4 regions of the Aquabacter sp. DMC10 genome follow, and region 1 is predicted to be linked to each of the others. Evidence: predicted binding sites of a transcription regulator. Region 1 holds the regulator's gene; each other region holds the start of a gene.
What was found. The regulator LexA, encoded in region 1, represses DNA repair genes until DNA is damaged. The targets are predictions, from matches to a motif close to TGTTCNNNNTGTGTTCNG.

Region 1 (7,836 bases):
CGTTCCCCCGCTGTCGACGATGCTCACATTGTTGGCGCCGTCGGCGTGGTAGATGTCGGACCCCTCGCCGCCATAGAAGTTGACACTGCCCAATGCGCCCTGGGCATTGAACAGGTCGGAGCCGCTGCCGCCATAGGCGTTCAGCGTGGTGTCGGCTCCGATCTGGCTGGCATTGATGATGTCGCCCTGGTCGCCGCCATAATAGGTGACGGAGCCCACAGCCATGCCGGCGTCGAAGGTGTTGCTTCCCGCGTCGCCATAGAAGGAGCCGTTTTCCGAGGAGCTCGCATAAATCTGGTCGAGGCCATCACCTCCATAGAAGGTGTTGTTGACGCCCCCGCCGACGAGCACGTCGTCGCCTGTGCCGCCATAGAAGACGGACTGGTAGGAAGAGGCTCCGCTCATATAGTCGTCGCCCGCCCCACCATAGGCGGTGGAGTTGCCCATCAGGCCGCCATAGATGCTGTCATTGTCGCCCTGCCCATAAAGGGTCAGGCCGGTATATTGGCCGCTATAGTCCTGGTTGGTGCCATGGATCTCGTCGGGATCGGACGTGCCGATGATGGTCTCGTTGTTGCCTGATGCATAGAATTCGTGGGAGGACAATTCCTCGTAGGTGTATTGAACGTAACCGCCATGGCCGTCGCTGAAGTAGAAATTCTCAACCCCCTGTGCGTAGACGACCTGTGTATCGCCCGCCGTATTGAGGGACACGGCATTGTTGTTGGAGGCGTCGAACTCGAACGTGTAGGTGCCTTCGCCGCTGCTGAGATAGAGGCTGTCCGTGCCGCCACTGTCGCTGACGGTCACATTGGCGGCGCTCTCCACATAATAAGTGTCGTTGCCCGACCCGCCGTAGAAATTGATAAAGCCCTGCGCACTGTCGCCGTGGAACTCATCCGCGCCAGTGCCGCCATAGGCATTCAGCGTCGCGCCGCGGGCGATCTCATCGGCATGGACCGTATTGCCGGCATTGCCACCATAGAATTGAACGGAACCCGTGGCGCTGTCGCCGTAGAACGTGCTGATGCCGGCACCGCCATAAAAGGCGCCGTTATTGGATGTTTCGGCATGGAAGGTGTCGGTGACGCCGTCACCGTAGAAACTGGCATAAGTTGAAGAATCGGCGTGAAATTCGTCGTTACCTACCCCGCCATAATAGCTGGAGTGACTGGACGTTCCCGCATAGAGAACGTCGTTGTTCGCATTGCCGTAGGCACTGGAGGCGGTCATGTTGCCGCCATAGATGGTGTCGTTGCCACCGGCGGCGTTGATGATCAGGTTCGAATACTGTGCGGTCCCATCCTCATTGGTGCCGTAGAGGGTCTCGGTGGCGCTGGTGCCCTGGACCGTTTCGCCATCTGCGGACGCATAGAACACGTGGGTCGAGAGTTCCTCATCGGTATAGCCGATGTAGCCGCCGTTGCCGTCGCTGAAGTAGATATTCTCTACTCCCTGCATCGTCACAGTCTGGCCTGCCGTTGATATGGTCAGCGTGTCACCAGAGGCGGACGTCGTGTATTGGTTGGGTGTCCCGTCAAAAAAGACGCTATCGGACCCGGAACTATCGGTGATGACCACATTGGCGGCGTTATTGACGTAATAGACGTCGTCTCCCCCGCCACCCGCGAAGGTCACTTCGCCCTGGGCGGTGTTGCCCAAGAAGGTATCCGCTCCCGTCCCGCCATTGGCATGCAGCGTGGAGCCAGCCTCAAGCGCACCGGCATAGACCGTGTCGCCATCATTGCCGGCCGTATAGGTGATGGTGCCTGACGCGTTGTCGCCGAAATAGGTATTGGCCCCGCCGCCGCCATAGACGGTGGCATTTACAGAGCTCCCGCCATAGAAGCTGTCGATGCCGGCGTCGCCGTAGAACGTATTATTCTGCGAGGAGTCGCCGTAGAGGATGTCCTCGCCAATGCCACCGTAAAACGAGGAATTGCTGGATGTCCCGGCGTAAAGGACGTCGTCCCCCGCATTCCCATAGGCGGTGGAGGCGATCATATTGACGCCGTAGATGGTGTCCTCGGCACCCGCCCCTTTAATCGTCAGGCCGCTATATTGCGCCGTCTGAGCTTCATTGGTGCCATAGAGAATATTAAACCCGCTATCGCCCTGAACGATAGCACCGTCCCCCGTCGCATAGACAACTGTAGTCGCCACCCCCGCCTCCCCACATGCGGCGTATAGATGGCTCTACTGTCTAGCTTACCGCCTTACATTCAAGGCGTTCCAGAAAGGAATCTGGCGCGGCGGGCAATGTGGTCAAAAAGTTTCACGAACCGACAGGGAGAATTTCCCGGCAGGCGTGTTCACTCGAACGAATGTATCACTGGTTGCAAGCTTGCGGCCCCCACTCAGTAACGACGCATCAAGCCCACAAGCCGCCCCTGGATCCGAACCCGGTCCGGCCCGAAGATTCGGGTCTCATAAGAGGGATTGGCCGCCTCGAGGGCAATGGAGGCGCCCTTCTTGCGCAGGCGCTTTAAGGTGGCTTCCTCGTCATCCACCAGGGCGACCACGATGTCCCCGGTATCGGCGGTGTCGCACTTGCGGATCAGCACGGTGTCGCCATCCAGGATGCCGGCCTCGATCATGCTGTCGCCGCGCACTTCCAGGGCAAAATGCTCCCCCACGCCCAGCATGTCGGGCGGCAGGTTGAGGGTGTGGCTGCGGCTCTGGATGGCCGAAATGGGCGTGCCGGCCGCGATGCGGCCCATCACCGGCACGGCGACAGTGGTGGCCACATCCTCTTCGTCATCCACCGGCGGCCGCACCCGGCCGAGGCTGCCCTCGATCACGGAGGGCGAGAAGCCCTTGGCGCGGCTCGTGCCCAGGGCCGGCGCAACGCTGTCCGGCAGGCGCACCACCTCCAGCGCGCGGGCCCGGTTGGGCAGGCGACGAATGAAGCCGCGTTCTTCCAGCGCCGTGATGAGGCGATGGATGCCCGACTTCGACCGCAGGTCCAGCGCCTCCTTCATCTCGTCGAAGGAGGGAGGCACCCCCGTCTCCTTCAGGCGTTCATGAATGAAGCGCAGCAGGTCATATTGCTTGCGTGTCAGCATCGCAGATCCCGTCCCAGCCGGCAGCCCCGACGCGTCCGTGCCCCGGACAGGCCAGTCCACCCAATTGCGGCCCCTCTCGCACGGATGGGTCCAACGGCGCCGGGACACACCCGGCTCAGGCCGCGGCGCACCCGGTCCTTATCCGGCGCCGATCCGTCCGCTCGCCTTCGACCCTCCGTAAAAAGGCGAAGGAAAGCGAAACAAATCGAGAACAATTCTCTACATGTTCCTTTTGTGTTCCACAAGAGTGAACATGAGGTAAAAGCGCGGATGAGAGGGTGAGCTTTGTCGCGGACGCAGATCAGTCCGCCAGGCGGATGATCTCGCACGCCTCGCCCGGCGCGCCCTCCGGGGCGAAGGCGGGGCGCACCAGCAGGCAATCGGCCAGCGCCAGGGCGGAGATCATGCCGCTGTCCTGGAGGGGCAGGGGGGTGACCTCCGGCACGCCGTCCACTCCGGGCCGGCTGGTGCAGCGCATGAAGTCGAGCCGAATGTCATTGGCCTTCACGGGCGCCGCCAGGCGGGCGGGCACCCGGGGTGTCTCCAATTCCGCCATGCCTTGGAGCGCTTTCACAAGCGGCGCCAGGAAGAGGAAGGCGCAGACATAGGACGAGACGGGATTGCCGGGCAGGCCCAGAACGCGCATGTCGCCGCCGCGGCCATACATGAGCGGCTTGCCGGGCCGCAGCGCGATCTTATGGACGGTGAGGGCGATCCCCTCGGCGCGCAGGGCCGGCGCCATAAGGTCGTGCTCACCCACCGAGGCGCCGCCGGATGTCACCAGCACGTCGAAGCCCTCCGCGCGGGCGCGGGCGATGGCGGCGCGGGTCCCCTCCAGCGTGTCTTCCACCTTGCCAAGGTCGCTCACCTCGGCGCCTGCCGCCCGCGCGAGGGCGGTGAGGCCAAACACGTTGGACATGACCACATCCGAGGCAGCCCGGGCTTCGCCGGGGCGCACCAATTCATCCCCCGTCTGAAGGATGCCGACGCGCGGCCGGCGGCGGACCATCAGGGTGGAATGGTTGGCGGCGGCGGCGAGCATGACGTCGCGGGCATTGAGCCGCTGGCCGGCCTTCAGAATCACCGTGCCTTCGGCAAAATCAAAGCCCTTGCGGCGGATGTTGCGGCCGGGCGCCGTCTCTTTCTCCACCACCACGTCATCGCCATCGCGGCGCGTGTTTTCCTGGATCACCACCGTGTCGGCGCCCTCCGGCACCAGCGCGCCGGTGAAGATGCGCGCGGCGGTGCCGGGCGCGAGCGGCGCGCCGAGGGGGCGGCCAGCGGCCGATTCGCCCCGCACGGGCAGGCGGACGGGGAGGGCGGCAATGTCGGCGGCGCGCACCGCATAGCCATCCATGGCCGACATATCGGCCACCGGCTGGCTCCGACGGGCCACAAGATCTTCGGCCAGCACGCGGCCCACGGCCTCGCCCACCGGCACGGTCTCCGCCGGAAGCGGGACGAGGTCGGACAGGACGAGGGAGAGGGCGGCGTCGACCGGCATCAGGGACATGGGATGATCCTCGCGCGGCCGGTCAGGGTTCGGCCCGCCAGTGGCCGGAACGGCCGCCGGCCTTTTCCATCAGGCGGATGCCGCCGATGCGCATGCCCCGGTCTGCCGCCTTGGCCATGTCATAGATGGTCAGGCAGGCGACGGAGACGGCGGTGAGCGCCTCCATCTCCACGCCGGTCTGGCCCGTGGTCTTCACCCGCGCGGTCACCCGCAGGCCGGGGAGGGCATCGTCCGGCTCCACCTCCAGCTCCACCTTGGCGAGCATGAGGGGGTGGCAGAGCGGAATGAGCTCATGCGTGCGCTTGGCGGCCATGATTCCCGCAATGCGCGCGATGCCCAGCACGTCGCCCTTCTTGGCATTGCCGGAGCGGATGAGGGCCAGCGTCTCCGCCGCCATGGCCACCTCTCCCACGGCAACCGCCTCGCGCGCGGTCGCCGCCTTTTCGGAGACGTCGACCATACGCGCGGCGCCGGAGGAATCCAGATGGGTCAGGCCGGACATGAGGGGCGTCCTATTTCAGGCGGGTCCAGGTCTGGGTCTCGCAGAAGACCATGACGCAGCCCTTCACCTGGAGGGTGTTGTCGCCCTTCAGTTCGAGCGTGGAAGAATAGGTCTTGCCGTCGTCGGGATTATAGATCTTGCCACCGGTCCAGGAGCCGCCCTTGCCGGTGAAGCCCTGGAGCATCAGGAGCCCCTTGAGCGGGCGGCTGCGCTGCGCGGCATCCGTGTTCTTGGAATCGGTGAGGTTGGGATTGGCCTTGATGTCCGAGGACGACACGAGGCGCCCGCACACCGAACTGCCGCAGGCGGTGATCTCCACGACGCCGTCGTCGGTGGGGGTCTGCCAGGTTCCGGTCACGTCGGCCGCAAGGGCCGGGCCGGCCAAGCCGGTCAGGATCGCAAGGGCCAGAAGCCGCGCGCGCATTGTCGCTTCTCCTCATGCCGGAGGCGGCAGGCGCGCCGCCCCGGTGATGCCGTTCCATGCACGGGAGAATCTCCCGCACGTCGGCGGCGACTATTGCAGAGCGGGCGGCAGGCGTCACCCGTCGCGCGGTACCCACGCTGTGCCCGGGTCCTTGGGCTCAGCGCGCGCGCGTCCAGCTTTGCGTCTTGCACAGCGGCACGAACACGCAGCCCTTCACCTTCAGCGTGTCATCGCCATCGAGGGTGAGGGTGGCCGAATAGGTCTTGCCGTCCTCGGCATTATAGATGGTGCCGTCGCTCCAATTGCCGCCCGAACCCTTGAAGCCCTGGAGGATGACGAGGCTCTTCAGCGCGCGGCCGCGCTGGGCGGGATCGGTGTTGTTCACGTCCTTCAGCGTCGGATCGGCCTTCAGGCCGTCGGACGAGACCAGGCGCCCGCAGACAGAGGCGCCGCATTTGTAGATTTCCACCACGCCGTTGCGGCTGGGCGTGAGCCACGTGCCGGTCACGTCGGCGGCGAGGGCGCCGAAGGCGAACAGCGGAGAGAGGGCAACGGACAGCGCCAGCGCGCCGGGAGACAGACGAACCATGGGCATCCTCCATGCTCCGCCTCATTGAAGGCGGCCGTGCATGGCCGCCCGGGCGGAGCTGGGGGCATGATCGTTCAGGTTGACCTATACGGCAAGTCTAGTCCGCAAGGAGCGCCCGTGTGGCTGAAGCGACATCGTCCTGCCGCATCAGGCTCTCGCCCACCAGGATGGAGCGGATGCCCACTTCGCGCAGCAGGGCCACGTCGGCGGGCGTGAAGATGCCGCTCTCGCCGATGCAGACCCGGTCCGCCGGCACGCGGGGGGCGAGGTGCTGGGAGTTGGCCAGCGTCACATCGAAGGTGCGCAGGTCGCGATTGTTGATGCCCACCAGCGGCGCGCCCAGCGCCAAGGCGCGGTCGAGCTCGGCGTCGTCATGGACCTCGATGATGGCGTCCATGCCGTAATGCAGGGCGGCGGCGTAGAGGTCGGCGGCGAGCGCGTCGTCCACCGAGGCCATGATGATGAGGATGCAGTCCGCCCCCCAGGAGCGGGCCTCCGCCACCTGATAGGTGTCGTGCATGAAGTCCTTGCGCAGCACCGGCAGGGAACAGGCGGCGCGGGCGGCCACCAGGAATTCCGGTGCCCCCTGAAAGGAGGGCGTGTCGGTGAGCACGGAGAGGCAGGACGCCCCGCCGGCCTCATAGGCGGCGGCCAGCGAAGGCGGATCGAAATCCGGGCGGATGAGGCCCTTGGACGGGCTTGCCTTCTTGATCTCGGCGATCAGCGCCGTGCGGTTGGCGGCGATGGCGGAGCTCAGCGCGCCGCCGAAGGGGCGCACGGTCGGGGCGGCCTTCGCGGCCGCTTCCACCTCGGCCAGCGGACGAACAGCCTTGGCGGCGGCGATCTCTTCGAGCTTGTAGGTCTCGATCTTGCGCAGGATGTTGGGCTTGGTCATGCCGCCGCCTTGTTGGACGTCTCGATCAGGGCGTCGAGCCGCGCCTTGGCGGCGCCGCTATCGAGGCTCTGTTGCGCGAGGGCGACGCCCTCTTCAAGGGTTTCGGCCCGGCCGGCCACATGGAGCGCGGCGGCGGCGTTGAGGACGGCCACATCGCGATAGGCATTGCGGGCGCCTTCCAGCACCGCCCGCAGGGCGGTCGCGTTATGGGCGGCATCGCCCCCCTTCACCGCCTCGGGGGCGGCGCGTTCGAGGCCGAACTGCTCGGGCCAGATCTCGAAGGTGCGGATGCGCCCGTCGGCAAGCTCGGCAATGTCAGTGGGGCCGCAAATGGTGATCTCGTCCAGCCCGTCCGAGCCGTGCACCACGAAGGCGCGCTCGGAGTCGAGCGTGCGGAGCACTTCCGCGAGCGGGGCAATCCAGGACTTGGCGAACACGCCCACCATCTGGCGCTTCACCCCCGCCGGATTGGAGAGCGGGCCCAGCAGGTTGAAGATGGTGCGCGTACCCAGCTCCACGCGGGTGGGGCCCACATGCTTCATGGCCGGGTGGTGGCTCGGCGCGAACATGAAGCCGATGCCTGTCTCGGCGATACAGCGGGAAATGCCGGCGGGCGGCAGGTCGATCTTGATGCCCAGTGCCATCAGCACGTCGGCGGCGCCCGACTTGGAGGAGAGCGCCCGGTTGCCGTGCTTGGCCACCGGCACGCCGGCGCCCGCCACGATGAAGGAGGCGCAGGTGGAGATGTTGTAGGAGCCGGAGGCATCGCCCCCGGTGCCCACCACGTCCACAGCGCCCGAGGGGGCAGTGACGGGCAGCATCTTCTCGCGCATGACGGAGACGGCGCC
Region 2 (7,836 bases), 110 kb from region 1:
CTGGAACGTGGTGTGGGCCGATCCCGATGACATCGCCAGCTTCGAGCGCGCCATCAGCCCGAAGACCAAGGCCATCTTCGTGGAGAGCATCGCCAATCCCGGCGGCGTGGTCACCGACATCGCGGCCATCTCCAAGGTGGCGAAGGCGGCTGGCGTGCCGCTGATCGTCGACAACACCTTGGCCTCGCCCTATCTGTGGCGGCCCATCGAGCATGGCGCGGACATCGTCATCCATTCCGCCACCAAGTTCCTGGGCGGCCACGGCAATTCCATCGGCGGCGTGATTGTGGACGCGGGCACCTTCAACTGGTCCGCCACCGATCGCTATCCCTTCCTCTCGAAGCCCCGGCCCGAATATCAGGGCATCGTGCTGCACGAGACCTTCGGCAATTTCGCCTTCGCCATTGCCGCCCGGGTGCTCGGCCTGCGCGACCTCGGCCCGGCGCTCTCGCCCTTCAACGCCTTCCTGATCCTCACCGGCATCGAGACCTTGGCCCTGCGCATGAAGCAGCACAGCGCCAATGCGCTGGCCGTGGCGCGCTATCTCTCTACCCATCCGGCGGTGGAATGGGTGAGCTATCCCGGCCTTGAGGGCGACCGCTACCATGCGCTCGCCCAGAAATACCTGCCCAACGGCGCCGGCGCGGTCTTCACCTTCGGCCTGAAGGGCGGCTATGAGGCGGGCGTGAACCTGGTGTCGAAGGTGGAGCTGTTCTCCCACCTCGCCAATATCGGCGACACCCGCTCCCTCATCATCCACCCGGCGTCCACCACCCATCGCCAGCTGACCGACGAGGCCAAGGTCGCCGCCGGTGCCGGCCCGCAGGTGGTGCGCATTTCGGTGGGCATCGAGGATGTGGCCGACATCATCGCCGACCTGGAGCAGGCGCTGGCCTGAGCAGGTCCGGGCGCCCGCTTTCGGGCGGGCGCTGTTTGGTGGTGTTCCGAAGGATTTCGAGGGCGCGGACAGCAACCGCGCCCTTCCCCCCTCACGCCGCAGTGCCCGGGCTTGTCCCGGGCATTTTCATTGGGCGCGTGCCCATGTTGAGCCCTTCCCGGACATTCCCCGTGGATGGCCGGGACAAGCCCGGCCATCCACGGGGAGGGCCCTCTCAGAGACGAACGGCAGAGCCGGTTATTCTGCCGCCGTGCGGCGGGTGCGGCGGGTGGCGCCGCGCGTGGGGGTGTCTTCGGCGGCCTCATCCTCTTCAGCCGCGGGTGCGGCGGGTTTAACCATCGGCTTTGCGGTGGATTTGGCCGTCGACTTGGCCGTGGGCTGACCCCCAGCCACCTTCCGCCGCCCACCCCGAGCGACGGGGGCCACCTCATCCGCATCCGACGCCACCGCCGGCTTGTGCGGCCGGCGGGCCAGCACCTCGGCGAGGAAACGCCCGGTATGGGAGCGGGGATTGGCGGCAATCTCTTCCGGCGTGCCGCAGGCGACGATCTCGCCGCCGCCATCTCCGCCCTCAGGGCCGAGGTCCACCACCCAGTCGGCGGTCTTGATGACATCGAGATTGTGCTCGATGACCGCGATGGTGTTCCCCTGCTCCACCAGTTCGTGCAGCACTTCCAAGAGCTTGGACACGTCGTGGAAGTGCAGGCCGGTGGTGGGCTCGTCCAGGATATAGAGCGTGCGGCCGGTGGCGCGCTTGGAGAGTTCCTTGGCGAGCTTCACCCGCTGCGCCTCGCCGCCGGACAGGGTGGTGGCCTGCTGGCCGACCTTGATATAGCCGAGCCCCACCCGCGCCAGCGTCTCCAGCTTCTCGCGCACGGAAGGCACCGCCTTGAAGAAGGCCGCGCCCTCATCCACCGTCATGTCCAGCACATCGGCGATGGACTTGTCCTTGAAGGTGACTTCCAGCGTCTCGCGATTGTAGCGCTTGCCCTTGCAGACATCGCAGGTGACGTAGACATCCGGCAGGAAGTGCATCTCGATCTTGATGACGCCGTCGCCCTGGCAGGCCTCGCACCGCCCGCCCTTCACATTGAAGGAGAAGCGCCCGGCCCCATAGCCCCGCGCCTTCGCCTCGGGGAGCCCGGCGAACCATTCCCGAATGGGGGTGAAGGCCCCCGTATAGGTGGCGGGGTTGGAGCGCGGGGTGCGGCCGATGGGCGATTGGTCGATGTCGATCACCTTGTCCAGGTGCTCCAGCCCTTCCAGGCGGTCGAAGGGGGCGGGGGCCTCGGAGGCATTGTTCAGCCGCCGCGCCACCGCCTTGTAGAGCGTGTCGATGAGCAGCGTGGACTTGCCGCCGCCCGACACGCCGGTGACGCAGGTGAACAGGCCGAGTGGCACCTCGGCGGTGACGTTCTTCAAATTGTTGCCCCGCGCGCCGACGAGCTTCAATTGCCGCTTGGGGTTCGGCTTGCGCCGCGCCGGCACGCCCACGGCGAGGGCGCCGGTGAGATACTTGCCCGTCAGCGAGGCCGGGTCCGCCATGATCTCCGCCGGCGTGCCCTTGGACACGATCTTTCCGCCATGGATGCCGGCGCCGGGGCCCACATCCACCACATAATCGGCGGCGAGGATGGCATCCTCGTCATGCTCCACCACGATGACGGTATTGCCGAGGTCCCGCAGGCGCTTGAGCGTTTCGAGCAGCCGCACATTGTCCCGCTGGTGCAGGCCGATGGAGGGCTCGTCCAGCACATAGAGCACGCCCGACAGGCCAGAGCCGATCTGCGAGGCCAGCCGAATGCGCTGGCTCTCGCCGCCGGACAGGGTGCCGGAGGAGCGGGCCAAGGTGAGATATTCCAGCCCCACATCCATGAGGAAGCGCAGCCGCTCGCGGATCTCCTTGAGGATGCGCACCGCGATTTCGTTCTGCTTGGCATTGAGCGCGGCGGGCAGGGCCTCGAACCAATCGTGCGCCGCCTTCACGGAGAGCACGCCCACTTCGCCAATATGCCGATGGCCCACCTTCACCGCCAGCGCCTCGGGCTTGAGGCGATAGCCGGTGCAGACGGCGCAGGGGACGGTGGAGAAATATTTGGAGATTTCCTCCCGCGCCCAGTCGCTGTCGGTCTCCTTCCAGCGCCGGTCCAGGTTGCGCACGATGCCCTCGAAGGTCTTCGAGGTCTCATAAGCGCGCAGGCCGTCATCATAGCGGAAGGTGATGTGCTCCTCGCCGGAGCCATAGAGGATGACGTCCCTGGCCTTTTCCGGCAGCTCGGCAAAGGGCGTGGTGAGCTTGAAGCCGTAATGCTTGGCGAGCGCGTCCAGGGTCTGCCCATAATAGGGCGAGGTGCTCTTGGCCCAGGGGGCGATGGCGCCCTGCTTCAGGGAGCGGGCCTTGTCCGGGACCACGAGATCGGGATCGATGGTCTGCTCCACGCCGAGGCCGTCGCAGGCCGGGCAGGCGCCGAAGGGGTTGTTGAAGGAGAAGAGCCGCGGCTCGATCTCGGGAATGGTGAAGCCGGAGACCGGGCAGGCGAATTTTTCCGAAAACAGGATGCGCCGGGGCGACCCGTCGGCGTCCTTCTCATCGGCAAACTCCAGCACCGCGATGCCATCGGCAAGGCCAAGCGCCGTCTCGAAGCTGTCGGCAAGGCGGGTGGCGATGTCCGGGCGTACCACCACACGGTCCACCACCACGTCGATGTCGTGCTTGAATTTCTTGTCGAGGGCCGGGGCTTCGGCGATCTCGTGGAAGGTGCCGTCGATCTTGACCCGCTGGAAGCCCTTCTTGAGGAACTCCGCCAGTTCCTTGCGATACTCGCCCTTGCGCCCGCGCACCACGGGCGCCAGCAGATAGAGCCGCGTGCCCTCGGGCAAGGCGAGCGTGCGGTCCACCATCTGCGAGACGGTCTGGCTCTCGATGGGCAGGCCCGTGGCGGGGGAATAGGGGATGCCGGTGCGCGCCCAGAGGAGGCGCATATAGTCATAGATCTCGGTGACCGTGCCCACCGTGGAGCGCGGATTCTTGGAGGTGGTCTTCTGCTCGATGGAGATGGCGGGGGACAGGCCGTCGATCTGGTCCACGTCCGGCTTCTGCATCATCTCCAGGAACTGGCGGGCATATGCCGAAAGGCTCTCCACATAGCGCCTTTGGCCTTCCGCATAGATGGTGTCGAAGGCGAGCGATGACTTGCCCGAGCCGGACAGGCCCGTGAACACGACGAGGCTGTCGCGCGGCACGTCCAGGTCCACGTTCTTCAGATTGTGCTCCCGCGCCCCGCGCACGGACAGCATCCGCGCATCGCGACGCTCCCGCGACGCGGGCAGGGAGGAGGGGGAAGCGGAAGCAGGATCGGTCATGGATGCGGGCTCGGACTTGTGGCGCAGGCCGGGCGCCGGACCGGGGGGAGACAGAGCAGGCCGACGACCGCGCCGCGCCCCATTACGCGCCCCAACCCGGCGGAGATCACCGGGGGGAGGGGCCGGACGGGCACGGGAAGGCGCAGCGACATGGCTCGCATGTCCTATCTAAGAGCAAGCGCTTCGGGAACAAGGGTGCAGTGCGAAAGGAAGCCTCCCTAGAGCGCGATCCGATGAATCGATCCGATCGGTGAATCGCCCTGCTCACCCCTTTGATCGAGAAAGCGCGGCGGACGATCCGATCAAAAGACACCCGGCGCCCTGCGACTCTCCCCTTGCAACGCGGTTCGGCGAACTATAGAACATATAGAGAACGCAGAGGGAAGGGGCCGGCGGCCTTTTTGGTGGACAAAGGCTTTGCGCGCCTTCCCCGGCGGGTTTTGCGCTGTAGGGTGCATGCGCGTCCGCGAAGGCGGGCCTCGCGCCCGGCGCGTGCGGATGCAATCGGGAACGGACGGCGGAGGAAAAAGATGGCCGGCAGCGTCAACAAGGTGATCCTGGTCGGCAATCTCGGCCGCGACCCGGAGGTGCGCGCCTTCCAGAATGGCGGGCGGGTGTGCAATCTGCGCATCGCCACGTCGGAAACCTGGCGCGACAAGGCGTCGGGCGAGCGGCGCGAGCGCACGGAATGGCACTCGGTGGCCATTTTCAACGAGAATCTGGTGGGCGTGGCCGAGCGGTTCCTGAAGAAGGGCTCCAAAGTCTATATCGAGGGCCAGCTGGAGACCCGCAAGGCCACCGACAATCAGGGCCAGGAGCGCTATTTCACCGAAGTGGTGCTGCGCCCCTATCGCGGCGAACTCACCCTTCTGGACGGCCGCAGCGGCGGCGGGTCCGAGGGCGGCGATGATTATGGCGGCGGTTCTGACTTCGGCGCCTCTGGCCCCATGAGCGGCGGCGGTGGTAGCGGATTTGGCGGCGGCGGGGGTGGCGGCAGCTTTGGCGGCGGCGGTGGCAGCGGGGGTGGCTTCGGCGGCGGCGGTGGAGCGCGCCGTGGCGGCGGCTCCTCCGGTGGCGGGTCCGGTGGGGGCGGCTTTGGTGGCGGTGGTCGGCCCTCCGACGACATGGACGACGAAATCCCGTTCTGAGAAGGCAGCACGCATCGGTGTGCGCGGGGAGGGGAAATGACGCTGGAGCCACTCCTGTCCGCCTCCCCAGCCATCCAGGTGCATGCCTTCGCCGCGCTGGCGGCGTTGGGGCTCGGCGCGGTGCAGCTGAGCCTGTCCAAGGGCGATCCGCGCCACCGCCTCATGGGCTGGGCCTGGGTCGCGCTCATGGGGGTGGTGGCGGGTTCCTCCCTGCTGATCCACGAATTGCGGGTCTGGGGGCCCTGGAGCCCCATTCATCTGCTCTCGGTCTGGGTGCTCGTCGCGCTGCCCCTGGCGGTGCTTGCGGCGCGGCGGCACCAGGTGAGCCGGCACGGGCGCACAATGCGCCATCTCTTCCTGTTCGCGCTGGTGGCGGCGGGGCTCTTCACCTTCTGGCCGGGCCGCATCATGCATGCGGTGGTCTTCGGCACCTGACCGCGCGGACGGCGTGCGGCGGTGTCCCGGCGCTCCTGTGCCCGGCATATGCGGGCGAGGCCGCTTCCCGCCGGACCGCGCCTCGGGAAGCCTCGCCTCGCCAGCATGACCTCGGCGAGCCTAACCCCGCCCGCTTCACCGCCCCTCGCCTTCCTTGCCTTGCCTCCCCTTGCCTCCCCTTGTCTGAGCAGGTTTGGCGTGCGATCCGCTCGCCGCGAAGCCCTCGAAGCCCTCGAAGCCCTCGAAGCCCTCGAAGCCCTCGGAGTGGAGGACAGGGCGCCTTCACTCTGCGGCCACGCGCAAGCACCGAGCCCATGGCCCGGGAGGCCGCTCCCTGGGCCCGGAGCCGGTGCCAGGCCGGTCCGCCCTGAGCGGGCCGTCGCGATCTGACCCGTCTGCCCGCCCCAGAACATTCCCGACCCTCCCGACCCTCCCGGAACCGTACCGCGGCCCGCTCTGCGGCCCGAACTTTCCGCCCGCAAACGGTGCTGCGCGCGGGGCGGCCAAGCCCGTCTCCGCGTGGCCTGGCGCATCGGGACAAGCCGTTCCGCCACCGTCCTGTCGCACCACGCGCACCGGCCCGTCGGGTCGGTTGGCGCGGCCGGAGGGGCAGCTTGCCGCAATGTCGCCCGAAAGCGCCGGATCGGCGCGGCTAATCTATTGAAATATCAAGATAAAATAACCGCGAAAGGCGCCGGTTTCGCTGGAGTTTCACGGCTGAATCAGGTAAAAGCTGCAACAGCTGTGCATCATGTGAGATTTGTCTCTTGGCTGAAAACGAGACTCCGAAGCAGGGCGGTGATCTGCCCTCGGACATCCGGCCCGTATCCATTACCGAAGAACTGTCGCGGTCTTATCTCGACTACGCGATGAGCGTGATCGTCGCGCGCGCTCTTCCGGACGTGCGGGACGGACTGAAGCCGGTGCATCGCCGCATCCTGTTCTCCATGCATGAGAACGGATACGAGTGGAACAAGTCCTATCGTAAGTCGGCCCGCGTGGTCGGCGACGTCATCGGTAAATACCATCCCCACGGCGACCAGTCGGTCTATGAGGCCCTGGTGCGCATGGCGCAGCCCTTCTCCATGCGGGTGCCGCTGGTGGATGGCCAAGGCAATTTCGGCTCGGTGGACGGCGACCCGCCGGCGGCCATGCGCTACACCGAGGTGCGCCTGGAAAAAGTCACCCAGTCGCTGCTGGACGATTTGGACAAGGAAACCGTCGACTACCAGGACAATTACGACGGCAGCGAGCACGAGCCCGTCGTCCTGCCGGCCAAGTTCCCGAACCTGCTGGTGAATGGCGCCGGCGGCATTGCGGTGGGCATGGCCACCAACATCCCGCCGCACAATCTGGGCGAGGTGATCGACGGGGCGGTGGCGCTCATCGACGACCCGACCTTGCTGCCGGAAGCGCTCATCGAGCATATTCCCGGCCCCGATTTCCCCACCGGCGGCCTCATTCTCGGCCGCGCCGGCATCCGCCAGGCCTATCTGACCGGCCGCGGCTCCATGGTGGTGCGGGCCAAGGTGACGATCGAGACGATCCGCAAGGAGCGCGAGGCGATCATCATCACCGAGATCCCCTACCAGGTGAACAAGGCCTCGATGATCGAGAAGATCGCCGAGCTGGTGCGCGACAAGCGCCTGGAGGGGATCGCCGAGATCCGCGACGAATCCGACCGCGAAGGCATGCGGGTGGTGATCGAGGTGAAGCGCGACGCCCAGGCGGACGTGGTGCTCAACAACCTCTATCGCATGACGCCGCTCCAGTCGTCCTTCGGCGCCAATATGGTGGCGCTGTCCGGCGGGAAGCCGGCGGTGATGACCATCCATGACATGCTCACCGCCTTCATCGCCTTCCGGGAAGAGGTGGTGAGCCGGCGAACTAAATTCCTCCTGCGCAAGGCGCGCGACCGCGCCCATGTGCTGGTGGGCCTTGCCATCGCCGTGGCGAACATCGATGAAATCATTCGCCTTATTCGTACCGCGC
Region 3 (7,836 bases), on a different contig from region 1:
GGCGCCATCGCCCACATAGCCTCCCAGTCGAAGGTATCCCTTAACCAGCGGGGGCAAGGCGTGCATGGCCGCCTTCAGATTGACGTCAGCAGGCGCCATCCGGTTCATGGAGACATAGCGCTGCGGGATGGCGGAGGCCCGCCATTCTTCCGGCGCCAGCGCATTGTGGTGAAGGAAGGAAAGCGGCAGCGCCATGGCCGCAGGGTCGGTGCCCTCGAGGCTGGCGCAGCCGAACATCACGTCGATGTCGTTGCGCAGGATGTAAGTCCAGATGCCGTGCCAGAGCAGCTCCACCGTTCGCTTGTTGCGGTAGGGCTTCAGCACGCAGGAGCGGCCCAGCTCCAGGAACTTCAGGTCCGGGTGCGCGTCGACGATGCGGTTCACGTCAAACTCGGCCTGGGTGTAGAAGCCGCCATGGCGGCGGGCCACGTCCTGCCGCAGCAGGCGATACGTGCCCACCACCTTGGGCTTGACGCGGCCGAGGACCATCTTGGCCTCGTCGTAATCCAGCACCAGCATGTGGTCGCAAATGGCGTCGAAGGCATCCATGTCCCGCCGCGCCAAGCGCGCGGGGCCGTCCGGGAGCGCGGACATTTCCTCGTAGAAGACCTTGTAGCGCAGCTTCTGGGCCCGCCGCACGTCGCGGGCGGTGCGCGCCAGGCGCACCTCCAGCGAGCCGAGACGGCCGAGCACCACCGGCTCGCCCAGAGGCAGCACTTCCCGGTGGCGGATGCCCGAATAGGCCCGCAAGTCGCTGACGAATTTCTGTGAGCCGGGAATGCCGGGAACGCCGCGCTCCGCCCAGGCCAGGGGGTCGGCGAAATTCACCCGCGCCACGTCAATGCCCTTGCCCAGCAAGGCGGGCAGGTTGAAGGCGGGCTGCATCTGGGGCTCCGGCATCTGGCGTTTCATGCAGCGACCCCTCCCCAGGCCGTCACGGTCGGCGATTTCTGGCGCGCGCCGCCGCAGACCGAGCCGGGCGGCGCCACCTTTCCGCATGACCGTGGACACCACCATAAGATTCATACGCCCATGTGACAATGCGACAGTCACACTTCGTCACCTAACGTAAGGCCCTCCTTTTCAAGAGGGATATGCTGGGCGCGCCCCGGAAGCGCCGGCCCGTGGTCCCGTTCACGCTTTGGGAGGAAAGCCGTGTCATGAGAAGGCATGGCCTGCCGGCTGCGGCGGGCGGCACGGCCGCGCCGGGGGCGCGGGGATACTCATAGGGGGTCAAGACATGCTTGGGATTTCTCGCGGCGCCGGCGCCCGGATGCGCGCCACCGCTCTCACCGCCGCGCTGCTGGGCGCCGGCGCCCTGTTCGGCGCCGAGGAGGCCGCCGCCCAGCCGCGCCCCATTCCCTCGTCCGTCTCCACCGTCGACGTGCCCGGCGTCGGGGCCATGACCGTGCTGACCTATCAGGCGCGCTTCGTTTCCGCGGACCCGGTGGAACGCCGGGTGGTGCTGGAAGGCGCCAACGGCAAGCGCTGGTCGGTGGTGGTGCCGCCGCTGTTCGGCGACGTGATGGCCATGGCCAACAGCCAGAGCATCACCGTGCGGGTGCTGCCCGGCGTCGTCACCTATCTGGGCAAGGCGCACCAGGGCACGCCCGGCCGCGTCTCCGCGGAAGTGGTGCTGAAGGATGGCCTGCCCGGCTGGCCGCAGGATTTCGGCTTCCGGGAAGTGACCATCACCAACATCCTGGTCAACATCGACAAGGCCAACGGCACCATCTCCTTCGAGGGCATCGACGGCCTGGTGCGCACCGTGAAGGCGGCCAACGCCCAGGTGCTGGCGGACCTCCAGCAGGTGGAACTCGGCGATCTCTGCGAGATCCGCTATTATGAAGGCCTGTCCGTGACGGCCAATTACTGACGGGCTATGGCGCACGGGCCGCCCCATTCAGGCGGCGGCCCGGGTGCGATCCGCCAGGGCCCGGTAAGCGAGGGCCTCCGCCAGATGCTGGCGGCCGAGCGTCTCCGCGCCGGCCAGGTCCGCCAGCGTCCGCGCCACCTTCAGCACCCGATGGTAGCCCCGCGCCGACAAGTTCATGGCCTGCGAGGCGTCCCGCAGCAAAGCCAGCGCCGGCCCGTCGGGCACCGCCACCTGCTCCAAGAGGGGGCCGGAGGCGTGGGCGTTCATGGTCACATCCGGGCGCCCCAGCGCCGCATAGCGCTCCCGCTGCACCGCGCGGGCATTGGCGACGCGCGCTGCCACGTCCCGCGAGCTTTCCGAGGGGGCGGGCGAGACCAGGTCCGCCGCCCGCACCGCCGGCACTTCCAGATGGATGTCGATGCGGTCCATGAAGGGGCCCGACAGGCGCGCCTGATATTCGTCGGCGCAGCGCGGCCCGCGCTTGCAGGTAAAGCCCGGCTCACCCGCCCGCCCGCAGCGGCAGGGATTCATGGCCGCCACCAATTGGAAGCGCGCGGGATAGCTCACCCGATGGTTCGCCCGCGCGATCAGCACCTCGCCGCTTTCCAGGGGCTGGCGCAGCGAATCCAGCACCTGGGGCGAGAATTCCGGCAATTCGTCCAGGAACAGCACGCCATGATGGGCGAGCGACACCTCGCCCGGCCGCGCCTTCATGCCGCCGCCCACCATGGCGGCCATGCTGGCGGAATGGTGGGGCGCGCGGAACGGGCGGCGGTCCATGAGCGCGCCGTCCTCGATGGCGCCGGCCACCGAGGCGATCATGGAGACGTCCAGCATTTCCGAGGGTGACAGCGGCGGCAGGATGGAGGGCAGGCGCTGGGCCAGCATGGACTTGCCGGCGCCGGGCGGGCCCACATACAGCAGATTGTGCCCGCCGGCAGCGGCCACTTCCAGCGCCCGCCGGGCGGTCTCCTGGCCCTTCACGTCCTTCAGGTCCGGCAGGCCCTGCGCCCCGGAGCGTATGCGCGGGTCGGGCCGGGCCAGGATCTGCCGGCCGGTGACGTGATTGGCGAACTGGATCAGGCTGTCGGGGGCGAGGATGGCCATGTCCGGGCTGGCCCAGGCGGCTTCCGCGCCGCAGGCGGCGGGGCAGACCAGGCCATGGCCGCGCGCATTGGCGCCGATGGCTGCCGGCAGCACGCCCGCCACCGCCGCGATGGTGCCATCAAGGCCCAGCTCGCCCACCACGGTGAAGCCGGCAAGGCTGTCGGAGGGGATGGCGCCAATGGCCGCCATGAGGCCGAGCGCGATGGGCAGGTCATAATGGGAGCCTTCCTTGGGGAGGTCGGCGGGGGCAAGATTCACGGTGATGCGCCGGGCGGGCAAGGCCAGCCCGGAGGCGATGAGGGCGGCCCGCACGCGCTCCTTCGCTTCAGTGACCGCCTTGTCCGGCAAACCGACGATGGTGAAGGCGGGCAACCCCGCCGCCACATGCACCTGAACGTCCACGGGGCGCGCATCCACCCCCGCAAAGGCCACCGTCGCCACCCGCTGGATCACGCCCCCCTCCTTTGCGTGCCCACATCCCAAGGTTGCTCAGCGTAACCCGCCACCGCCCGCTACACAAGAACGAAATGGGAACGCATGGCCCGCCGGCTGGGTCTGCCGCGGCTGTGCTTGTCACGCCCGGGGAACGGGCGCATGAGGGACGTCGCCCTTATCACGAACTGAAAACGGCGTCCGGGAGATCACCATGAGCACGAACAGCGCCGATGTCCGCGGCATCCAGGCCCTGGTGGAAAGCCAGTTCGGCCCCCAGGCGGCGGCCTATGTGACCAGCCAGGTCCATGCCAGCGGCGAGGATCTGGCGGCGCTTGCCGGGGCGGTCGAGGGCAAGGGTTTCCACGCGGCGCTGGATCTGGGATGCGGCGGCGGCCATGTGAGCTTTACCCTCGCCCCCCATGTGGGCCAGGTGACCGCCTATGACCTCTCCTCCGACATGCTCGGCGCGGTGGCGGCCGAGGCGGCCCGGCGCGGGCTGTCCAACATCTCGACGCAGGTGGGCTTTGCCGAGGCGCTGCCCTTCTCCGACGGTGCCTTCGATCTCGTCGCCTCCCGCTACAGCGCCCATCACTGGTCGGACGTGCCGGCGGGGCTGGCCGAGGCGCACCGGGTGCTGAAGCCCGGCGGCACCGCCATCTTCATGGATGCGGTGGCCCCCGCCCATCCCCTGCTGGACACCTTCCTCCAGGCGGTGGAATTGCTGCGCGACCCCTCCCATGTGCGGGACTATTCGGTGGCCCAGTGGAAGGCCATGGCCGAGCAGGCGGGCTTCAAGGTGGAGCGGGTGGAAGCCCGGCGCATCCGGCTGGACTTCCAGTCCTGGGTGACGCGCATCCGCACCGACGCGCTCCATGTGGATGCCATCCGCTCGCTCCAGGCCCTGGCGGCGGACCTGGTACGCGATCACTTCGCCATCGAGGCGGACGGCTCCTTCATGCTGGACAATGCCAGCCTGACGCTGAGCCGCCTCTGAAGCTTCAGCTCTTCTTTTCCAGGAGCAGGTGACCCTGCTTCTGGATCATGTCCTTGGCCTTCTGCGCCATCATCTGGAGGAACCAGGGCAGTTCCACGCTGAGATGGACGGCATCATCAGCCACATTCATCTCGCCCTGCGCCTTCTGGCCGAGAACGGCGATGCGGAAGGCCAGGTGGCTGTCGGTCCAGGTCTCTTCCTCCACCACCAGCTTGTCGGCGAAGCGACCGCGCACGGCGGTGAGGCCCTTCTGGAGGCGCCGGGTGGCCTCGTCCTTGCCGAGGCGGTGGGGGATGGAGACGGTGAGCGGTTGGGCCATGCTTCAGCTTTCCATGCGGGCGCCCTCTGCGCGCTTCAACAACGCGCGGGCGCCGGTCCGGTTCAGGGCGATGGGGCGGTTCAGGCCGCCCGGCGCTTGTCCTCGATCTTGTCCCAGATCTGGGCGGCAATGTCGGGGCCGCCCAGGCGCTTGATGGCGCGCAGGCCGGTGGGCGAGGTGACGTTGATCTCGGTGAGGTTGCCGGCGATCACGTCGATGCCCACGAACAAAAGCCCCCGCTCGCGCAGGGCCGGGCCGATGCGGGCGCAGATCTCCAGCTCGCGGTCGGTGAGGTCGGTGGGTCGGGCGGCGCCGCCGCGCACCATGTTGGAGCGCAGATCGCCCTCGGAGGGCACCCGGTTCACCGCGCCCGCCGCTTCGCCATCCACCAGGATGATGCGCTTGTCGCCGTGCTTCACCTCGGGCAGGAAGCGCTGGATCACCCAGGGCTCGCGGAAGGTGGCGGCGAAGAAGTCATAGAGCGAGCCGAAATTGAGGTCATCCGCCGTCAGGCGGAAGACGGCGGCGCCGCCATTGCCATAGAGCGGCTTCATCACCACGTCGCCAAACTCGGCCCGGAACGCCTTGATCTCTGCGAGGTCGCGCGTGATGAGCGTCGGCGGCATCAGGTCCGGGAAATGGGTGACGAAGATCTTCTCCGGCGCGTTGCGCACATGGGCGGGGTCGTTCACCACCAGGGTCTTGGGGTGGATGCGCTCCAAGAGGTGCGTGGTGGTCACATAGGCCATGTCGAAGGGCGGATCCTGGCGCAGCAGCACCACGTCATAGTCGGAGAGCGCCACCCGGCGCTTCTCGCCCAGTTGGAAATGGGCGCCGGCCTCGTCCTTGACCGTCAGCGGCTCGACGGTGGCGTACACCGTGCCGTCGCGCATGGCCAATTGGTCGGGCGTATAGTGCACAAGGCTGTGGCCGCGCTTCTGGGCTTCCAGCAGCAAGGCGAAGGTGGAATCGCCGGCGATGTTGATGCGGGCGATATGGTCCATCTGGACCGCGACCTGAAGGGTCATTAGGGATCTCCGGCGAGCGCCAGGGAGGAAGGTTCCCCCTATCTATAGCCGCGAACCGCCCGCCGCCAGAGCGGGGGCTTTTCGTCGCTTCAGAAGCTCGCGTCGAACGCCCCGGGCACATGTTCCATCTGGCCGGCATTGGTCATCAGCACCGCGTCGAAGCGCATGTTGAGGGCGGCAAGCTCGGGATGATCAGCGAGATAGGCTTCGGCGGCGGCGGCGATGCGGCGGCGCTGGCGGGGCAGGAGGGATTCGCCGGCGGTGGCGAGGTCCGCCCGCACCTTCACCTCGCAGAAGACCAGGAGATCGCCCAGCCGGGCGATGATGTCCACTTCGCCCGCCTTGGTGCGCACCCGCCGGGCGAGAATCTCGAAGCCCAGGGCCACCAGGCGCTCCGCCGCCTTGTCCTCCGCCTGGAGCCCACGGGCATAGGTGCGGGCGGCGTGGGCGGTGGTGCGGGCCGGCGGGTGGGGCGGCTTGGGTTCGGTCGGTTTGGGCGTTGCCGGGCGGCGGTCAGCCATCGCTGTCCTCCGGCCCGCGCGTCAGGGCGAGGGCGCGGGCATAGACGTCGCGCTTGGGGCGGCCGGTGAGGGCGGTCACGGCGGCCACCGCATCCTTCAGGGAGTGGTCGGCGAGCGCGGTGCGGAGCGCGCTGTCCACGTCCGTATCGCCGGCGGCCTCTTCCAAGGGCGGGCCAATGACGAGCACGATCTCGCCCTTGGGCGGGCCGGCCTCGGCATAATGGGCGGCAAGTTCGGGGAGCGTGCCCCGGCGCACTTCCTCGAAGGCCTTGGTCAGTTCCCGGCACACCGCCGCCCGGCGGGCGCCGAGGCCCTCGGCGAGGTCGGCGAGGCTTTCGGGCAGGCGGGGGCCGGTTTCATAAAGGATGAGGGTGGCGGGGAAGGCCTTCAGTTCGGCGATGCGCCCGGCCCGCTGGCCGGCCTTGGGCGGCAGGAAGCCGTCGAACAGGAAGCGGTCCGTGGGCAGGCCCGCCGCCACCAGGGCCGCCAGGAGCGCGGAGGCGCCGGGCAAGGGATGGATGCGATGGCCCGCCTGCGCCACCTCCACCACCAGCTTGAAGCCGGGGTCTGACACGAGTGGCGTGCCGGCGTCGGATATCAGCGCCACCGCCTCGCCGGCCGCAAGGCGGGCCAGCAGGCGCGGGCGCATGCTGGCGCCATTATGGTCGTGATAGGGCACGAGCGGCGCCTCGATGCCGTAGCGGTCCAAGAGGCGGCGGGACATGCGGGTGTCCTCGCAGGCGATCACGTCGGCCCCGGCCAAGGTCTCCAGGGCGCGCAGCGTGATGTCGCCGAGATTGCCGATGGGGGTCGCCACCACATGCAGGCCCGGCGCGAGGCGGGCGGCGGGCAGGCGGGTTCCGGCGATGACATAGGCGCGCGGGCGATCGGGCGCGGAAGGCGAGGCGTTCATGGGGCGCCTTATAGCAGATCCCGCGCCGCGCCGGGCTGTGCAATCCGTGGCCGGCGGGGCCGGGCGGGCCGGCGCAGCGGGCTGGGCGCATTCCCCCTTCGGCCCTGCGGGCACCCGTGCCCCCTCTGCTCTGTCCTGTGCCATGGTCTTCGGCTCCTGGCTCTGTCCCGCCTTGCCCCTCCCGTCTCGCCTCTCCCGCGCTTCGCTGGAGGGGGGATTTTCGGGCGTTGGCTCTGCTCTGCCTTGGCGTCGGTCATCTCAAACCCTCCCCCTGCGGAACCGGCCCCCTCTCCCGCGAAGCGCTGAAGGGTGGGGGAGGGGGCAAGGGCGGTCGGCAAGAGGATGCGAGCCCTTCGCCGCCCAGCACCAACATCCCCGCCGATGGCGAGGTGGAGGGATGCGGGAGCGGCCGGCGCGCGGCGGCGCGCCAGATGGGTAAGGGTTTGACGTCGGAGCCGGGCTCCGTCCGCTCCCGCGCGGGGATTTGTGGCCTCGGTCCCGCGCCGCGTGGGCGACAGGTTCTCCCATCAGCACCGGCCGAACCACTGCCGGATCGGTGCGCCTGGACCTTCAGCCTCCTCTGCTAACGGTTCGGGGGGCGTTATTCCCCGTCCCGTCGGACACCCGCCCCCGGCACCACCCG
Region 4 (7,836 bases), on a different contig from region 1:
GGCGCCGCAATATTACGAGCAGGCGCGCCGGGAGGCGGCGAGCGTGATCGTGCTGGAGGTCAGTGCCGTGACGCCGCCGGAGGGCGCCTTCGGCCTGTGCCAGGTGGCGGGCATCGTGCGGCGGGTGGAGCGGGGCACCGCGTTCGCGGCGGGCCAGGCAGCGACGGTGGGGGTGCCCTGCGCCACGCCGGACGCGCACCCGCCGCTGGGTGGCACGATCTACCAGGAGACGGCGCGTCTGAAGGCCGCGCCCTATGGGCGCGCCTATCTGGACGCGGCGGGCGGCCTGGCCCTGTCGCAATATGAGATGCTGGACGCCCTGCCCTAGGGGCGGACGGACCTTTCCGGTCGCCCACCTTGTTGCAGGGCCTCAGTGTTGCAGGACCTCAGTCGCCCTGGCCGGGCTCAGGGGAGAGCAGCTCTTCCTTGCCGGGCTTGCCGTCCCATTCCTTGGCGTCGGGCAGGGGATCGCGTTTCAGGGTGACGTTGGGCCAGGCCTGCGCATATTGGGCATTGACCGCCAGCCACTTCTCGAGGCCCGGCTCGGTGTCCGGCTTGATGGCCTCGGCCGGGCATTCCGGCTCGCACACCCCGCAATCGATGCATTCGTCGGGATGGATGACGAGGAAGTTCTCGCCCTCGTAGAAGCAATCCACCGGGCAGACCGAAACGCAGTCCATATATTTGCAACGGATGCAGTTCTCGGTGACGACGTAGGTCATGGCGGTTCCCTTTCGCGCGCCGCACTAGCGCAGGCCCCGTTCCCACGCAAGCGCGGGAGAGGCGGGGGAGCCATGCGGGGCGCTACTTTTCACTCTGATTTGATGTCAAATCTTCGAATATCTCGGCAGCTGCTGTAGCATTTCCCCTGCGGGGCGAAAAGTCGCGAATGCGCAGGACGCGCACGCCCGCATCCAGCGACACCGTCACCACTTGCCCGACGCGCACCGCATGCCCGGCGCTCACGATGCGGGCCCCGTCCACCCGCACATGGCCGGACCGCACCAGGGCGGTCGCGGCGCTGCGCGAGCGGACCACGCGGGCATGCCAGAGCCACAGATCCAGGCGCTGACGATCCTCGCGTTCGGCGACGAACACTCAGCTTCCCTTCTTCTCCGCCTCCAGGCGCGCCTTGAGCGCGGCGAGGGCGGCGAAGGGGCTGTCGGGGTCCATGGGCTTGTCGCGGCGGCGGTCCTGGTGGACCTGCACCCGCTCAGGCCGGGGGCCGCGCTGGCCCTCTCCCTCGCGGGGGCCGCGGAAGGGACGGTCCTGGCGGTCCTGCCGATCCTGGCGGGGCGGCCGCTGGCCGTGGGTCTCGGCGCGCTCGGTCGGCGCGTCACCGGAGGCGGGGGCCGCGGTGCGCTCCTGCGGGCGGTCGGAGCGGCGGTTCTGGAACCGGCCGCCATCCTTGCGCTCGCCGTCGCGGCGTTCGCCGCCCTTGCGCTCGCCACCCCGCTCGCGGCCTTCGCCGTGGCCCTGTCCCTGTCCCTGCCCCTGGCGCTGGCCTTCGCGGCCGGACCGCTCGCGGCGCGGCGCGCCCGGCGGACGTCCGGGACGCCACACTTCGATCAGCGCCGGCTCCAGCGCGGCGCCGTCAGCGGCGGCTTCCGTGCCCTCGGCGGCGATTGTCTCCGCCGCACCGGCCTCGGCAACGACAGCCTCGCCCCCTGCGACAGCGGCCTCGGCCGTCGCTTCGGCGCTGGCCACCAGCTCGGCGGTGGTGTCTTCGGCCTCTGCATTTTCCGCCGGGGCGTCTTCAGCCTGGGCGTCCTGAGCGTCGACGCCGTCCGCAGGGGCTTCCGCCGCTTCCACCGCGTCGGGGGCATCCGCCTCGGGCGCGGGGGCGATGTCACCCTCGCTCGCGGCGGGGGCTTCCACCGGATCGAACAGCAGGTCCGCCTCGATGGCGCCTTCCGGCGCCGGGGCAAGCTCAGGCGCGGCAGCTTCCGACACCGGCGCATCCGGCGGCGGGGCCGCCCGGCGCTCCATGCGATAGCCCAGCGAGCGCAGGATGGAGGCGAAATCCTCGCCGGAGCAGCCGGCGAGCGAGGTCATGCCCACGGTCACCGTGAAGCCACGGCCGTCCACGGCGCCGGCGGGCTTGGGCCCGGGCGACTGGGGACGCCAGGCCAGCGCCGGGCGGATGAGGTCGGCGAGGCGCTCCAGAATGTCCACGCGCACCGCCCGCTCGCCGCACACGCGGAAGCCCACGGCCCGGTAGAGGCCCTTGTGGATTTCCGGGTCCACCGGAATGGAGGTGCGCCCGCTCGCCGCCAGATGCGGCAGTTCGTCCAGGCCCTTCTGGGCGAGGCCGCCATGCTTGAGCGCATAAAGCTCGGCCGCCAGCGCGCGGGGCGCGGGCTTCAGCAGGCCGGGCAGATAGATGTGATGGGCGCCGAAGCGCACGCCATAGCCGCGCAGCGTGGCGCGCGCGGCCTGGTCGAGGGTCTTCATCTCCTCGGCGACGCGGGCGCGCTCCAGCACGCCGAGGGCCTCGACGATCTGGAAGGCGATGCCCCGGCCGATGCCGGTGATGTCCTCGGCCTCGGCGAGCTTCAGGAGCGGGCCCAGGAGCTTGTCCACATGGGCCTTCAGCCACAAGGCGAGGCGGGCCTCCACCTGGTCGCGGGCGGCGCCCGTGAGGTGCTCGTCGGCGATGATCTTGAAGCGGGGCTTCAGGACCTCATCGCCGGGAATGAGCTTGGCCACCGGCTCGCCGGTCCAGCGGATGGTGCCGTCGGCGGTGAGGACGAAGGCCTCGTCCACCGCCATGCCGACACGCGTCGCGCGGGCCTCGATCTCGCCCGCCAGGGCCTTTTGTGCGGCGGCGCGCAGGGCCTTTGCCTCCTCGCCACCCGCCGTCGGATCGGGTGCGAACTGGAAGCCCTGCAGATGGCCGATCACATGGCCTTCCACGGTGACATCGCCGGTCTTGCTGATCTCAGTTTCGAGCATCGTTTTCTCTCGCAGGCGCCGCATGAGCACGCTGGTTCTGCGGTCCACGAACCGCTGAGCCAGCCGTTCGTGCAGCGCGTCGGACAGCTTGTCCTCGACCCCTCTCGTGACGCCTTGCCAGTGCCCCGGATCCTTCAACCAATCGGGACGGTTGGCAACGAAGGTGAGGGTCCTCACCTGCGCAATCCGTCTCGACAGCGTGTCGATGTCGCCTTCTGGGCGATCGGTCAAGGCGATTTGACGCGCGAACCACGTATCGGGGATAAATCCACCCGTTCCCACATGGTGAAAGAGCCCCCGCACCAGGTCCGCATGGGCACCGGGGGAGATCTTGCGATAGTCCGGCACCTGGCACGTCTCCCACAGCCGCTCGATGACGGTGGGGGAGGTGGCGATGGCCGCCACATCGGCGTCAGCGCTCATGATTTCGAGCACTTGCACGTCGTCGGCGGTGGGTGCGCGGGTCAGTCCGTCCTCCCGTGGGGGAAGGCCGAGGCTGTCCTTCAGCGCCGCCAGGGAGGTGTAATCGGGGACAGCGTTGCGCCATTGCAACACCTTGGCGGTGTCGAACACATGGGCTTCCAGCCGCTCCACCAATTCAGGCTCAAACGGCGGGCAGCGGCCGGTGGTGCCGAACGTGCCGTCCCGCTGCGCGCGGCCGGCGCGGCCGGCGATCTGGGCCATTTCGGAGGGGTTGAGGCGGCGGAACTGCCAGCCGTCGAACTTGCGGTCCGAGGCGAAGGCCACATGGTCCACGTCCAGATTGAGGCCCATGCCGATGGCGTCGGTGGCCACCAGATAGTCCACGTCGCCGGATTGATAGAGTTCCACCTGGGCGTTGCGGGTGCGCGGCGAGAGCGCCCCCATCACCACCGCCGCCCCGCCCCTCTGGCGGCGGATCAGCTCGGCGATGGCATAGACCTCCTCCGCCGAGAAGGCGACGATGGCCGAGCGGGGCGGCAGGCGCGTGATCTTGCGCTCGCCCATGAAGGACAAGGTGGACAGGCGCGGCCGGACCTGGACGTTGATGCCGGGCATCAACCGCTCCAGGAGGGGACGCATGGTGGCCGCGCCGAGAATCAGCGTCTCGAAGCGCCCGCGCCGGTTGAGCAGGCGGTTGGTGAAGACGTGGCCCCGATCAAGGTCGGTGGCCAGCTGGATCTCGTCGATGGCGACGAACGCCACGTCCAGGTCGCGCGGCATGGCCTCGACGGTGGCCACCCAATAGCGCGCGTTCGGCGGCTTGATCTTCTCCTCGCCGGTGACGAGGGCCACCTTGTCCGCGCCCACCCGCTCGACAATGCGCTGATAGACCTCGCGGGCGAGCAGGCGCAGCGGCAGGCCGATGATCCCGCTCTCGTGTCCGAGCATGCGCTCGATGGCCAGATGCGTCTTGCCGGTATTGGTGGGACCCAAGACCGCCGTCACACCTCGCGCACGGATGGAGCGCGGGAGAACGGCGAGCTTCGTGACATCATCCATGAGCGCCAGAACTGCCCGCTGCGAGAAGAGTGGATCTGTATCATATCGGGGCGCCAATGCCAGAATGCCACCCTGAGGCGAGAACGGGCCGAGAACGAAGCGGGTGCGAATCGGTTGAGTCGGCAGGTCAGCGATTCGTTCCGCCCTGTCCCGCTCTGGCACAGGCCGGCGCAGGGGGTGAGAACACAGGCGGATCAAACCGTGCGCGAATCGCGGCGGGGCGCAGGGTCGCGGTCCGTTCTCCCACCGCGTCCATGCGGCTCGCCTGGGCGGGGCGGGGATGAATAGCCGGCGAAAGATCTGTGATTCGCCGGCTTACCCCGCGGGCACGCCCTGACCGAACACCGGCTCCAGCACCGGCGAGAAGGCCGGGCGGCGCACCAGGGCGGGGCGATGCAGCTGCTTGGTGGCCTCCACCAGGATCGCGCCCGAGAAGGGCAGGGAGAGGCCGGAGCCCACCCGCTCCCAGGCATGGGCGGTGCGCAGCAGCCAGCGGGAGGACACCGGCGGGAAGTACAGCGCCTCGCCCCAGCCCACGGGCGTGAACAGGGTTTCCCGCAGCAGCCGCACCACCTGCCCGCGCGAGAACGGCCGGCCATTGCCGAACGGAGTGGTATCGAGCCGCGCCCACACGCCCCGGCGGTTGGGCACCACCGCCAGCAGCCGCCCGCCGGGGGCGAGGATGCGCCAGACCTCCCGCAGCATCTCCGCCGCGTCGGGCGTCATTTCCAGCAGATGGACCGCCACCACCCGGTCGATGGAGGCATTGGGCAAGGGCAGGGCGGTCTCATCGGCCAGGGCCGCCAGCGTGGGCGCCGCAGAGGGCCAGCGCACCACGCCCTGGGCGGCGGGCATGACGGCGATGCACCGTTCCGCCTCTTCCCGGAAGGCGCCCAGATAGGGCGTCGCATAGCCCAGGCCCAGCACGGAGAGGCCCTGGACGTCAGCGAAGCGGGCCCGGATGGCGCGGCCCAAGATGCGGCGCGTCACCACGCCCAGCGGCTGGGCATAGAAGCTGCGCAGGTCCACGACGTCGAGAAACATGGTCTCCCCTCTCCGGCGCACAGCTTATAACATGGGACACGTTCGATCCCTGCCATATGGCTGCCGCGCGCAGCCGGTATGGCGTTCTTCCCCGGGCCCCTGCGCCCGCGCGGCCCTGCCGAGACGACCTATGGGAAACACCGCCATGTCCGCCGAGATCATGTCCGCCGAGATAAGGATCGTTCCCTGCCTCAATGACAATTATGCCGTGCTGCTGCACGACCCGACGACCGAGGCGACGGCGGTGATCGACGTGCCGGAGACGGCGCCCGTGCTGGCGGCGCTTGGGCGGGAAGGCTGGGATCTCACCCATATCCTGGTGACCCACCACCATTCCGATCATGTGGCGGGGGTGGAAACGCTCAAAGCCCAGTTCGGCGCCACGGTGGTGGGGCCGAAGGCCGAGGCCGCCGGCATTCCCGGCATCGACGTGGAAGTGGTGGACGGCGATCCGGTGGCGGTGGGCGCCTTCGTGGGCCGCGTCATGGAGACGCCGGGCCACACCGCCGGCCATGTGGTCTATCTGTTCGAGCGCGAGCATCTGCTGTTTGCCGGCGACACCCTGTTCGTCATGGGCTGCGGCCGGCCCATCGAATGCGATCCGCCGGTGCTCTGGCGCTCTTTGCTGCGCCTGCGCAGCCTGCCCGACGACCTCCAGGTCTATTGCGGCCACGAATATACGGTGGCCAATGCCCTCTTCGCCCTCTCGGTGGACCCGGAGAACGGCGCCCTGCGCGGCCGTTTTGCCGAGGCGGAACGGGCGCGGCGGGAGGGCAAGCCCACCATCCCGACCCTGCTGGGCGATGAGCGGCTCACCAATCCCTTCCTGCGGGCTGATGATCCGGGCATGGCGGAGCGGCTGGGCCTGGGCGAATCCGATCCGGCCGCCGTCTTCACCGAGCTGCGCGCCCGCAAGAATGTGTTCAAGGCCTGAGAATGGCAGACCTGACCGCCGCCGAGATCATCGCCCTGCTCGGCCTCCAGCCCCATCCTGAGGGCGGGCATTTCCGCGAGACGTTTCGCGAGGCCGGGGAGGGCGGCGGGCGCGGCGCCTCCACCGCCATTTACTTTTTGCTGGCGGCGGGGGAACGCTCCCATTGGCATCGGGTGGATGCCAGCGAGACCTGGCACTTCTATGCCGGCGCGCCGCTGCGGCTGTCCATTGCGGAGGCGGGCGGGGCGCCCCGCCATCTCACGCTCGGCGCCGATCTCCTGGCCGGCGAGCGGCCCCAAGGCGTGGTGCCGCCTTTGGCTTGGCAGGCGGCTGAGAGCCTGGGGGCCTGGACGCTGGTGGGCTGCACCGTTGCCCCGGCCTTCCGGTTCGAGGGGTTTGAGCTGGCCCCGCCCGGCTGGGCGCCCTGAGGCGGCGTCTTCAGGCGTTCAGTCCCGCTGGAAATGGCCGGGGGTGAAGACCCACACCACCAATCCCTTCATCTCGACCCTCGGGGCGACCCATCGCGGCGACAGGGGCGGGGCCGGCGTCGCGCCGGCCTCCGCGCGTGCGCTGGCGGTGGAGGCCGCCCGTGCCTTTGCCGGAGCCGCCTGGACCTTGTCCTTGGCGCTGGCTCCCGCCGCCGCGTGGCGCGCTGGCCGCGCGGAAGCCTGATCCGGCGCGGGCTGGCTTGAAGCCGAACGGGGCAAGGCCTCCCCCGCCTGCGCCGGCCCCACAAGGGCCAAGGCCGGCAGAAGCGAGAGCGCGCATGTGACGAGGGTCAGGCGCATGGGACCTTTTTCTCCGTCCCGGTCCGAAGCGCCGGCGGCGGAGGGCAGAATGCCGCAAGGGGAGGGGTTTGGGAAGGCGCGACGGCGCCGTTCCGGGTGAGCGCCCCGGCCGGAGCGGGTCCAAAGGCGCGGCGGTGTCATCCCTCAGCTTTTCCGCGAGTCGCCCCGACCGGTGGCCGTCGACGCGCGCGGGCGCGGGGCCCTCAAAGCGGCTGCACCCGGCCACCGCGCAGGCGGGCCGGGTGCAGGAGCATGGTCGCGCGTCCGGGCGCCGCGGCCCGGCTGGCCCTATTTGCCGGCGCTGAACTGCGGCTGCTGGAGCTGCAGCGTCTGGATGACCTGCTGGCCGAAGCTGCTGAGCAGGGCATATTGGTTGGCCACCGAATTGTTCGGCTGCGCCACCACTTGCGGGCAATAGGCGGTGATGAGGGCGTTGGCCACGTCCGCCTTCTTGGCCTTGGGATTCTGCTGGGCAAGCGTAGTGGCGAACTGGGTCGCCGCATCGCCGCTCACCGGCGGGGTCACCTTGCCGACGAGGGTGGTGGCCGCGTCCACGAGGGCCTTGGGCACCAGCTTGCCGTTCGCATCGGGGCAGGTGAGCTTGGCGGCCATGGAGGTGGGCTGGCGGGCCAC

Region 2: the regulator LexA is predicted to act here: its motif matches at 4,620-4,637, upstream of ssb (single-stranded DNA-binding protein).
Region 3: the regulator LexA is predicted to act here: its motif matches at 3,502-3,519, upstream of ACT54L_RS04725 (YifB family Mg chelatase-like AAA ATPase).
Region 4: the regulator LexA is predicted to act here: its motif matches at 4,617-4,634, upstream of ACT54L_RS22865 (helicase-related protein).

What each region holds. Positions count from the first base shown of each region.
Region 1 is NZ_JBQUYX010000005.1:166,003-173,838, reverse strand. It holds gene ACT54L_RS15350 (Hint domain-containing protein) at 1-2,163, opposite strand, end outside; gene lexA (transcriptional repressor LexA) at 2,358-3,065, opposite strand; gene ACT54L_RS15340 (molybdopterin molybdotransferase MoeA) at 3,367-4,578, opposite strand; gene moaC (cyclic pyranopterin monophosphate synthase MoaC) at 4,601-5,080, opposite strand; gene ACT54L_RS15330 (DUF2147 domain-containing protein) at 5,091-5,504, opposite strand; gene ACT54L_RS15325 (DUF2147 domain-containing protein) at 5,662-6,093, opposite strand; gene trpC (indole-3-glycerol phosphate synthase TrpC) at 6,191-6,988, opposite strand; gene trpD (anthranilate phosphoribosyltransferase) at 6,985-7,836, opposite strand, start outside.
Region 2 is NZ_JBQUYX010000005.1:274,417-282,252, reverse strand. It holds gene ACT54L_RS15845 (O-acetylhomoserine aminocarboxypropyltransferase) at 1-898, shown strand, start outside; gene uvrA (excinuclease ABC subunit UvrA) at 1,136-4,195, opposite strand; gene ssb (single-stranded DNA-binding protein) at 4,792-5,409, shown strand; gene ACT54L_RS15830 (DUF2306 domain-containing protein) at 5,446-5,844, shown strand; gene gyrA (DNA gyrase subunit A) at 6,714-7,836, shown strand, end outside.
Region 3 is NZ_JBQUYX010000001.1:1,026,015-1,033,850, reverse strand. It holds gene olsB (l-ornithine N(alpha)-acyltransferase) at 1-912, opposite strand, end outside; gene ACT54L_RS04730 (hypothetical protein) at 1,241-1,876, shown strand; gene ACT54L_RS04725 (YifB family Mg chelatase-like AAA ATPase) at 1,904-3,436, opposite strand; gene ACT54L_RS04720 (class I SAM-dependent methyltransferase) at 3,630-4,412, shown strand; gene ACT54L_RS04715 (polyhydroxyalkanoic acid system family protein) at 4,417-4,731, opposite strand; gene gshB (glutathione synthase) at 4,812-5,759, opposite strand; gene ACT54L_RS04705 (YraN family protein) at 5,849-6,280, opposite strand; gene rsmI (16S rRNA (cytidine(1402)-2'-O)-methyltransferase) at 6,273-7,193, opposite strand.
Region 4 is NZ_JBQUYX010000010.1:53,817-61,652, forward strand. It holds gene ACT54L_RS22850 (hypothetical protein) at 1-328, shown strand, start outside; gene fdxA (ferredoxin FdxA) at 387-722, opposite strand; gene ACT54L_RS22860 (RNA-binding S4 domain-containing protein) at 805-1,098, opposite strand; gene ACT54L_RS22865 (helicase-related protein) at 1,099-4,437, opposite strand; gene ACT54L_RS22870 (class I SAM-dependent methyltransferase) at 4,753-5,481, opposite strand; gene gloB (hydroxyacylglutathione hydrolase) at 5,642-6,415, shown strand; gene ACT54L_RS22880 (cupin domain-containing protein) at 6,418-6,843, shown strand; gene ACT54L_RS22885 (hypothetical protein) at 6,887-7,087, shown strand; gene ACT54L_RS22890 (c-type cytochrome) at 7,492-7,836, opposite strand, start outside.